DNA from 3 places in the Alicycliphilus sp. T452 genome. Region 3 is predicted to be linked to each of the others. Evidence: predicted binding sites of a transcription regulator. Region 3 holds the regulator's gene; each other region holds the start of a gene.
The links. Region 3 encodes HrcA, which represses chaperone genes, less so after heat shock. Its sites were predicted from a motif close to TTAGCACTCNNNNNNNNNGAGTGCTAA; they were not measured.
Positions count from the first base shown of each region.

Region 1 (3,318 bases), on a different contig from region 3:
AGCCCGGCGTGGCGGGCGCGGCGCTCTTGTCGGCCACGGCGGCGCCGCAGGCCGAAGCCAGGGCCAGGGCAAGCAGGCCGCGGCGGGCGGGGGAATGGCGGAACATGGGGGGAACCTCCTGATCGGGGCCGGGCGGGCGGCGCTGCGCCCGCCGGCATGAAAAAGCGCGCGGCCCACTCGGGCCGCGCGCCTCGATTATCCGCCTGTACGCCCCGTGCACACGCACTGGAAGCCAGGCAGGGCAGGGGTCAGGCGTGCTCGACCAATGCCTTCTTCATCTTCTTCATCGCAGCCACCTCGATCTGGCGTATGCGCTCGGCGCTCACGCCGTACTCGGCGGCCAGCTCGTGCAGCGTCATGCCGCCCGAGCCGTCGTCGTTCACCTGCAGCCAGCGCTGCTCCACGATGCGGCGGCTGCGCGCGTCCAGGCTGGCGAGCGCCGAGGTGATGCCGTCGGTGGCCAGCGCGTCGCGCTGGCGCGACTCGATCATGGCCGTGGGCTCGTGGGCCGTGTCGGCCAGATAGGCAATGGGGCCGAAGGCCTGCTCGCCGTCGTCCGACGGGGCGGGGTCCAGCAGCACGTCGCCGCCGGCCAGGCGCGTCTCCATCTCGATGACCTCCTCGCGCTTGACGTTGAGCTGCTCGGCCACCATGTCGATCTCATGGTCGGACAGCGTCTCGCGGTGCGTATCGGCGTCGATGGCGTCGGCCTTGAAGCCCTGCTTCATGGAGCGCAGGTTGAAGAACAGCTTGCGCTGGGCCTTGGTGGTCGCCACCTTGACCATGCGCCAGTTCTTCAGGATGTACTCGTGGATCTCGGCCTTGATCCAGTGCATGGCGTAGCTCACCAGGCGCACGCCCTGGTCGGGATCGAAGCGCTTGACGGCCTTCATCAGGCCCACGTTGCCCTCCTGGATCAGGTCGCCATGCGGCAGGCCGTAGCCCAGGTACTGGCGCGAGATGGACACCACCAAGCGCAGGTGCGAAAGCACCAGGCGGCCTGCGGCCTCCAGGTCGTTGTCCTTCTTGAACTGCTGCGCATAGCGCTGCTCCTCCTCCAGAGTGAGCAGGGGCAGGCGGTTGACGGCGGAGATATAGGCATCCAGGTTGCCCAATGGCGGAACCAGCGCCCATGGGTTCGCGGGTGCTAGCGCCGTCGTGGCAGATGCAGACTGGAATGCCATGTCAGTGGTCCTTTCTTGCATGGGGTTTATATTAGCACTCTGTTGGAGGGAGTGCTAAAACCAAAGTTCCCTGGATATGGATAAGGACGAAGCGGCCGTTCATGGTGTCGATTTCCGCTGAGTTTTGTACTTTTTTCACTGAGTTTTGTACTTCTGCCGTGTGTCGTGATGTCGCTAACTCTATGAATTTCAAGGGTTTTTTTGATGACTCAGCTCAATGAATAGTGTTTTGCTTAAATTTTGAGCAAATTTCCAAGGCACCTCTAGCCTTGAGACTCCTTTGGCTGCTTTGGTTCGGGGGCGGGTCAGGCCGGGCTAGCCTTCAGGAAACCAAGCCTAGGAACGTGGGGTGCAGGCGAATATGTTGGGGTCGGGCTTGGCTGGATAGGGTTGTGGCGCCTGAACCGGGCCACAACAAGGGGCGGTGGTGCTTGTGATGAAGATGGCGGCGAGCCGCAGTGCTCTCGCGCGTGGGGGCGTGCAAGCCCCGATTTCGGTCGCACACCAAGGCGGAGATCATCGACGCTAGGGTTTACTGCCCCGATCTTTCTGCTCATCGGCGCTGCATACGCCCACGATCTAGGCATGACCATCTTCCCCGGCGAGACAGAACGTTTGCTTGGGTCAATGGGCCTGACACAAACCCCGGGATGGGAGACGGACGAGCGGCTTCAACGCCACCTGCGGCAAGAGCACTCCAAGCGGGGCGGTGAATACATCCGAGAAAACGCTGATGTGCTCAGGGTCCCGACGAGCCTGACTGGCGCGCTGGACATGATGATGAGAGCTCACAACATGGCCATCCCCGAGCTCGAAGAAGCCAGGGAGCCATACGCTGCTCAGGAGCGTGAGCTCGACGTTCGACAGCTTGCTGCCATCGTGTGCACCGGCGATGCCCTTGAGTACAGCGACACGCGTGTCATGGAGGGGGTGCTTGATCGTATCGGGAGACTCATTATTCGCAGACAGGAGTTGCTGGCGAGCGCGTGCCGCACCCCTTTGCAGCGCCTGGCAACTGGTCGAACTGAGTTGGCGCGCATGCGCGATCTGGAGGCCTGCGCCCTGGCGACTGAGTATCAGTAGCAGCCACCCCAGCACGAGAGTCACTGCGACGATGGACAGCCACAGGATCAGCAGATCACGCCGAACAGAGAGTCGCAGTGACAGGTCAGCTTTCCTTTGACATAAGACATCTGAGATGTGGGAGCGGACGTCGATGGCCTTCATCACCATGCCGTAGGGGCAGAGTCTGCACCAGGCTCGACATCATTGCGACGCCCCCCAAAGAGGCTGCGATTGGGGACAGCAGACGCAACAGTGTTGTTACTCTAATAGCGCTCAATTTGCCACAGTGCTTCGTGATCTATGCCACATCGCATGCGCGTCGATGCGCACCAGCATTGCAGCCTGCAGCGCATCTACCCGCGCCTGTGTTTCTGCCAGGCGAGCCTGCCGCAGACTGCGCAGGGACAGCAGGTATTCGCCGAGCGAAGCTTCGCCCAGTTCCCACGCCCGGCGCGTGCGGGTGTTGGATGCGGTCTGTGCGGCCAGCGCCTGCTGGTGCGACTGCCACTGTGCACGTTTACTTTGCGCGGCTTGGACGGCAAGCCATGCACCTTGCTCTATGGCGCGCCGCACATCGGCCGCCTCGGCTTCGGCGGCTGCGGCATTGGCGCTCTCCGTGGCGGCCCGGGCACTGCGGTAGTCCATGCCGAAGGGAACGGAAAGCACTAACCCCACGACGCGTTCGGTGCCGCCACGATCGGACAGGACGCGCACGCCCACGGTAGGGTCTGGCGTACGTTCGGCGCGCGTGCGTTCGGCCACTTTCAACAGGCGCGTAGTTTCGCCGTTGGCCATCGCGATCTCGGCGCTTTCCTGGACGATGCGCGCCTGCCAGGCCTGCGGGCTGTCGGGCAACTCTTGAGGCTCGGGCAATGCCGCCGCAGCGAGGGGCACGGTGATTTCCGGGAACCCCAGGGCCAAGGCCTGCCGGGCCGCCAGCGCCGCGTCGCGCGCCATCAGGGTCTGCGCGGCCTGGGTTGCGAGCTCGGCGTCCAGCACGTCCATCTCGCGCCGTGCTGCATCGCCCAGGGCCACGCGGCGGACCAGGACGTCGCGTTCGCGAGAGAGT
Region 1 is NZ_JBTNEH010000002.1:107,351-110,668, reverse strand. It holds gene ACX12L_RS02105 (Bug family tripartite tricarboxylate transporter substrate binding protein) at 1-106, opposite strand, end outside; gene rpoH (RNA polymerase sigma factor RpoH) at 249-1,184, opposite strand; gene ACX12L_RS02095 (HD domain-containing protein) at 1,575-2,267, shown strand; gene ACX12L_RS02090 (TolC family protein) at 2,523-3,318, opposite strand, start outside.
Region 1: rpoH (RNA polymerase sigma factor RpoH) is a predicted target of HrcA. The motif match lies at 1,216-1,242, and genes of this name have one in related genera.

Region 2 (3,318 bases), 180 kb from region 3:
CCTCGATGGTCTTGGCCTGGCCCAGATCGGCCAGCGTCACCTTCTCCAGCGACAGGCCCACTTCCTCGGCGATGACCTTGCCGCCCGTCAGGATGGCGATGTCTTCCAGCATGGCCTTGCGGCGGTCACCGAAGCCAGGCGCCTTGACGGCCACGACCTTCAGGATGCCGCGGATGGTGTTCACCACCAGGGTCGCCAGGGCCTCGCCCTCGACTTCCTCGGCGATGATCAGGAGCGGGCGGCCGGCCTTGGCCACGGCTTCCAGCGTGGGCAGGAGGTCGCGGATGTTGCTGATCTTCTTGTCGAACAGCAGCACGAAGGGGTTGTCCAGCAGCGCGACCTGCTTCTCGGGGTTGTTGATGAAGTAGGGCGAGAGGTAGCCGCGGTCGAACTGCATGCCTTCCACGACGTCCAGCTCATTGTTCAGGCTCTTGCCGTCCTCGACGGTGATCACGCCTTCCTTGCCCACCTTGTCCATGGCGTTGGCGATGATTTCGCCGATGCTGGAGTCGGAGTTGGCGGAGATCGAACCCACCTGGGCGATTTCCTTGGAGGTCGTCGTGGCCTTGGAGGCCTTCTTCAGCTCCTCCACCAGGGCCGTGACGGCCTTGTCGATGCCGCGCTTGAGGTCCATGGGGTTCAGGCCGGCGGCCACGTACTTGCTGCCTTCGCGCACGATGGCCTGGGCCAGCACGGTGGCGGTGGTGGTGCCGTCGCCGGCGTTGTCGCTGGTCTTGGAGGCCACTTCCTTCACGAGCTGGGCGCCCATGTTCTGGATCTTGTCCTTGAGCTCGATCTCCTTGGCCACGGACACGCCGTCCTTGGTCACGGTGGGGGCGCCGAACGAGCGCTCGAGCACCACGTTGCGGCCCTTGGGGCCCAGGGTCACCTTGACCGCGTTGGCCAGGATGTTCACGCCTTCAACCATGCGGGCGCGGGCTTCGCCGCCGAAAACTACGTCTTTTGCTGCCATGTGTGGCTCCTACGGATTTTGGGTCAAACGGGCTGCCAAGGCTTGTGTATAAAGCGTCAGCAGCTATGAAAATTGATGGTCTGGTATGGGAAGGGAATTACTTCTCGACCACGGCAAACAGATCGTCTTCCTTCATGACCAGCAGCTCGTCGCCGTGAATCTTCACGGTCTGGCCGCTGTACTTGCCGAACAGCACGCGGTCGCCCACCTTCACGCTCATGGCAATGCGGTCACCGTCCTCGTCCAGCCTGCCGGGGCCGACGGCCACCACCTCACCCTGGTCGGGCTTCTCGGCGGCGTTGTCGGGGATCACGATGCCCGAGGCGGTCTTGGTTTCGTTTTCCAGGCGCTTGACGATCACGCGATCGGCGAGAGGGCGCAGGTTCATAGGATCTCCTTGCGATGCACAAACAAAGGGTGGTAACGACAGCAGCCCATACGGGCTGCCTGAGGGGTAGGGCGGTGTTGTTAGCACTCGACACTTACGAGTGCTAATAATAAAGCCGTTTTTCCCCATTTCAAGGGCCTGGGCCCAGAAAGTCAGGGGGTTTGGCGCTGCCGCACGTCCGCGGCCGGCGTGGATGCGGCCTGGCCCGGGGCCAGGAGCTGGCCGATGATGTGCCAGTGGTCGTCGTGGAACCGGTCTTCCATGCCGGCCAGATCCTCCTGCGCCACCCACTGGGCATGCGCCGCATCGTCGCCGCCGCGCACCTCGGGCAGGGCGTCGCCGCCCAGGTCGAAGAAATAGGCGTGGGTGATGACGCGCCCGCGCTGGCTGCGCTCGGGGTGGTCGAACACGCGCACCGCGCGCAGCGCCTGGCGCAGGCGTTCCTCGGGCAGGGGGCAGTGGGTTTCTTCGGCCAGTTCGCGCAGGCAGGACTGCCACAGCGTGTCGCGCGGCTCGACGAAGCCGCCGGGCAGGGCCCACAGGCCCTTGCCGGGGGCGTGGGCGCGGCGGATCAGCAGCACCCGGCCCCGGCAGCGCAGCAGCGCGTCCACGGTGACGAAGACCGGCGGGTAGGGCGCGCCGGCCCAGCTGTCGCGGTACGCGCGCAGCATGCGCCATTCTTCCTGCAGGGCGGGGTAGTGCGCCGTGTGCGCGAATTGCTCCAGCCACGCGCGCGTCGCCGCCGGGATGTGGGGCGCCCATGGGGCCAGCGCCGCCTCCGGCGTGGAGGCGCTGGCGCCGAGGTAGGCGTCGCGGATGGCGGTCGCGTCGATCGCGCCCTGGCGCTCCATGCGGATCAGCTCCCAGCCGGGAAAGGCCCGCAGGTAGCCGCTGCTGCTGTCCTTGAAGTGGCCGACCAGGGCCAGGCGCGCCCGGGCCGGGGTGGCCTGGGCCACGGCCTGCCGCACGGCCTCGGCCCAGCGCGGCTCGTCGTAGTAGTCGCGCACGGGCAGCACGGTCAGGCGCGCGCGCTCGGGTTCGGGCAGGGCGGCGCGCAGCATCTGGGCGCGCTCCTGCCAGGTGAAGGGGTTCTTCGGCGTGCGCGCCTGGAAGGCCGAGCCCACGACGACGACGGCCTGCCGCGCCCGGGCCAGGGCCTCGCGCAGCAGCGCCAAGTGGCCGTTGTGCACGGGCTGGAAGCGTCCGATCAGGACGGCGGCGTCGTACATGGGGAGGTGGCGTGTCAATGGCGGAGGGGGTGCGGCGGCCTTGTGGTCTTTGCTCACATCGCTGCGCGATATGAGCTACGCCCCAAAGCCCAGGGTTTGCTGGTGCAAACGCCGGGCTTACAGCCCGGCCGCTGCGCGCAGCGCCTGGGCTTTGTCCGTGCGTTCCCAGGTGAACTCGGGCTCCTCGCGGCCGAAGTGGCCGTAGGCGGCGGTCTTGGCGTAGATGGGCCGCAGCAGGTCCAGCATCTGGATGATGCCCTTGGGGCGCAGGTCGAAATACTCGTGCACCAGCTGGGCGATGCGTTCGTCAGGGATCACGCCCGTGCCCTCGGTGTACACGGTGATGTTCATGGGCCGGGCCACGCCGATGGCGTAGGCCACCTGGATCTGGCACTGGCGCGCCAGGCCCGCGGCGACGATGTTCTTGGCGACGTAGCGCGCGGCGTAGGCGGCGCTGCGGTCCACCTTGGTCGGGTCCTTGCCGCTGAACGCGCCGCCGCCGTGCGGGCAGGCGCCGCCGTAGGTGTCCACGATGATCTTGCGGCCCGTGAGGCCGCAGTCGCCCTGCGGGCCGCCGATGACGAAGCGCCCCGTGGGGTTGATGAGGTACTTGGTGTCCCTGAGCCACTCGGCGGGCAGCACGGGCTTGATGATCTCCTCGATGATGGCCTCGGTGAAGCTGGCCTTCATCTTCGTGGCGCTCTCGCTCTGGTCGGGGCTGTGCTGGG
Region 2 is NZ_JBTNEH010000005.1:61,955-65,272, forward strand. It holds gene groL (chaperonin GroEL) at 1-973, opposite strand, end outside; gene groES (co-chaperone GroES) at 1,071-1,361, opposite strand; gene ACX12L_RS05930 (bifunctional nicotinamide-nucleotide adenylyltransferase/Nudix hydroxylase) at 1,514-2,590, opposite strand; gene metK (methionine adenosyltransferase) at 2,708-3,318, opposite strand, start outside.
Region 2: groES (co-chaperone GroES) is a predicted target of HrcA. The motif match lies at 1,442-1,468, and genes of this name have one in related genera.

Region 3 (3,318 bases):
TGCGCATGCTCTTGTGAGACATCAATTTGCACGTCAAACCACCCAAACAGCGTCTTCATGCGCCCCATGGCATCAAGGCCACCTTTGGGCGTCTGATTTATTGCCAGCTTTTCTAACGAACCTGCGGCTTCTCGGCACATTTGTTCGGGCCACGGTCTCGACTCGATGCCACCGACCTTTCCAGGTTTGAGCTTGGAAATCGCCACCTCCGCGGCCTGGCGGTTGTGCCGGACCATAGCGGCAATCAGGTTTTCAACCCCGGCTTCCTGTACAGCCCACAAACTGAGGAACACGTGACTGAACATCGTGTGGTACCCCTCACCTTCCATCTTCCGGGCCCAACGGCTGGTTTCCTCAGCCCGATTGACTGCACGCTCAAGGACCGCCGAGTCGATTGACTGCCTGCGCTTGTGTTCGGCTTCAAGCATTGGCCGATGGAGTGGCAACATTGCTGCTGCCATTGACAGGCTTTCCTTGTAATAGCTGGCTGTGAAAAAGTCTCCCACAAGGTATGACCCAGCCGTGCTGAGCGCGTACCAAATGGGCGATTTTTCTTTGAGATGCTCCAGCGATTCCGGCTCAGTGAGTTGCATACATTCCCTAAAACCAACGGAAATTGTAGAAACTGCAGCCGAAATGTAGAAGCCCATGCACCATGAAATGAGCGCTACACCGCATGGAACTTGGTAGGGCGTGTTGGACTTGAACCAACGACCAAAGGATTATGAGTCCTCTGCTCTAACCAACTGAGCTAACGCCCCGGGATGCGTCGCCCGCGCCTCGTCGGCGGGACAGCGGCGGCTATTGTATGTGCTACTTGTGGTGGCTCAGGGCGTTGGACACCAGTTTGGAGGTGATGTCCACGATCTGGATCATGCGGTCGTAGGGCATGCGCGTGGGGCCTATCACGCCCAGCGTGCCGACCACCTGGCCGTCGACCTCGTACGGCGCGCTCACCACGGACAGCTCCTCGAAGGGCACGACCTGGCTTTCGCCGCCGATGAAGATGCGCACGCCCTCGGCGCGGCTGGAGATGTCCAGCAGCCGCAGGATCTGGGTCTTCTGCTCGAACAGGTCGAACGCCCGGCGCAGGTGGCCCATGTCGCCGGAGAAGTCGCTCACGGCCAGCAGGTTGCGCTCGCCTGAGAAGACGACCTCTTCCTGCGACTCGGACAGCGCCTGCGAGCCCGCGTTCACCGCGGCCTGCATCAGCGCCGCGATCTCGCCGCGCAGTTTGTCCACCTCCAGCCTGAGCCGCTCGCGCACCTGCTCCATGGCCAGGCCCGCGTAGTGGGCGTTGAGGAAGTTGGCGGCCTCCACCAGCTGGGACTGGGTGTAGTCGGACTCGGTGAAGAGCACGCGGTTCTGCACGTCGCCATCGGGCGAGACGATGATCACCAGCAGCCGCCGCTCCGACAGCCGCAGGAACTCGATGTGCCGGAACACCGAGGTGCGGCGCGGCGCCATGACCACGCCCACGAACTGCGACAGGCTGGACAGCAGGTGCGCTGCGTTGGCGATCACCTTCTGCGGCTGCTCGGGCTTGATCTGCAGGGCCGGCAGCTGCTCCTGCTGCGCGGTGAGCATGGTGTCCACGAAGAGCCGGTACCCCTTGGCCGTGGGCACCCGGCCGGCCGAGGTGTGGGGGCTGGCAATAAGCCCCAGTTCCTCAAGGTCTGCCATCACGTTGCGGATGGTGGCGGGCGACAATTCGAGGCCCGATGCCCGCGACAGGGTTCTTGAGCCCACCGGCTGCCCGTCGGCGATGTAGCGCTCGACCAAAGCCTTGAGCAACAACTTGGAGCGGTCATCAAGCATCGAACCATTTTAATGATGTAATTTCCGCATGAAGCCCATCTTCCGTCGCGTCGCCGTGATAGGCAAATACCAGGTACCTGCCGCCGGTGCGGCATCGGACAGTTCGCGGCAGATCATCGAGAGCATCGCCCGGTTCATCGCCCAGCAGGAGTGCGAGCCGACGCTGGAGACCGAGACGGCGGCGAGCACCGGCCTCACCGGCTACCACACGCTGGACGTGGACGGCATCGGCCAGCATTGCGACCTGTGCGTGGTCGTGGGGGGCGACGGCACCATGCTCGGCGTGGGCCGCAGGCTGGCCGCCTACGGCACGCCGCTGGTGGGCATCAACCAGGGGCGGCTGGGCTTCATCACCGACATTCCGCTGCAGGGCTACCAGGACGTCCTCACCCCCATACTGCACGGCGACTACGAGGAGGACGTGCGCCCGCTGATGCAGGCGCGCGTGGAGCGCGGCGGGGAATCGGTCTTCGAGGCCCTGGCGCTCAACGACGTGGTGGTCAACCGCGGATCCACCTCGGGCATGGTGGAGCTGCGGGTGGAGGTGGACGGCGTGTTCGTCTCCAACCAGCGCGCCGACGGCCTCATCGTCGCCTCGCCCACGGGCTCCACGGCCTATGCGCTGTCGGCCGGCGGGCCCATGCTGCACCCGTCGATCCCGGGCTGGGTGCTGGTGCCCATCGCGCCGCACACGCTGTCCAACCGGCCCATCGTGCTGTCCGACACCTCCGAGATCGCCATCGAGGTGGCGGGCGGGCGCGACATCAGCGCCAACTTCGACATGCAGTCGCTGGCCTCGCTGCAGCATGGCGACCGCGTGCTGGTGCGGCGCTCTGCCCACCGGGTGTGCTTCCTGCACCCGCGCGGCTGGAGCTTCTTTTCCACCCTGCGCAGGAAGCTGCGCTGGAACGAGGGAGGCTCCTGACCATGGCCCTGAGACGGATCGCGCTGCGCGACTTCGTGATCGTGCAGGCGCTGGACCTGGACCTGCACGCCGGCTTCACGGTGCTGACCGGCGAGACCGGCGCGGGCAAGTCCATCCTGATCGACGCCCTGCAGCTGCTGCTGGGCGCGCGCGCCGACACCGGCGTGATACGCGAGGGCGCGCAGCGCACCGACATCTGCGCCGAGTTCGACACCGGCCCGGCCGCGCTCGGCGCCTGGCTCCATGAAGCCGGCTTTGCGCACGACGACGCGCTGCTGCTGCGCCGCACCGTGGACCTGCAGGGCAAGAGCCGCGCGTGGATCAACGGCATACCGGCCACGGCCGCGCAGATGCGCGCCCTGGGCGAGCACCTGCTGGACATCCACGGCCAGCATGCCTGGCAGAGCCTGACGCGGCCCGACGCCGTGCGCGGCCTGCTCGACGCCTACGCCGGCGCGCAGGCCGAGCCGCTGGCCGCGCTGTGGACCGGCTGGCGCGACGCGCAGAAGGCGCTGGCGCACGCGCGCGAGGCGCAGGACACGCTGCAGCAGGAGCGCGAGCGCCTGCAGTGGCAG
Region 3 is NZ_JBTNEH010000005.1:245,337-248,654, reverse strand. It holds gene ACX12L_RS06850 (hypothetical protein) at 1-650, opposite strand, end outside; tRNA gene ACX12L_RS06845 (tRNA-Ile) at 685-761, opposite strand; gene hrcA (heat-inducible transcriptional repressor HrcA) at 814-1,818, opposite strand; gene ACX12L_RS06835 (NAD kinase) at 1,847-2,743, shown strand; gene recN (DNA repair protein RecN) at 2,746-3,318, shown strand, end outside.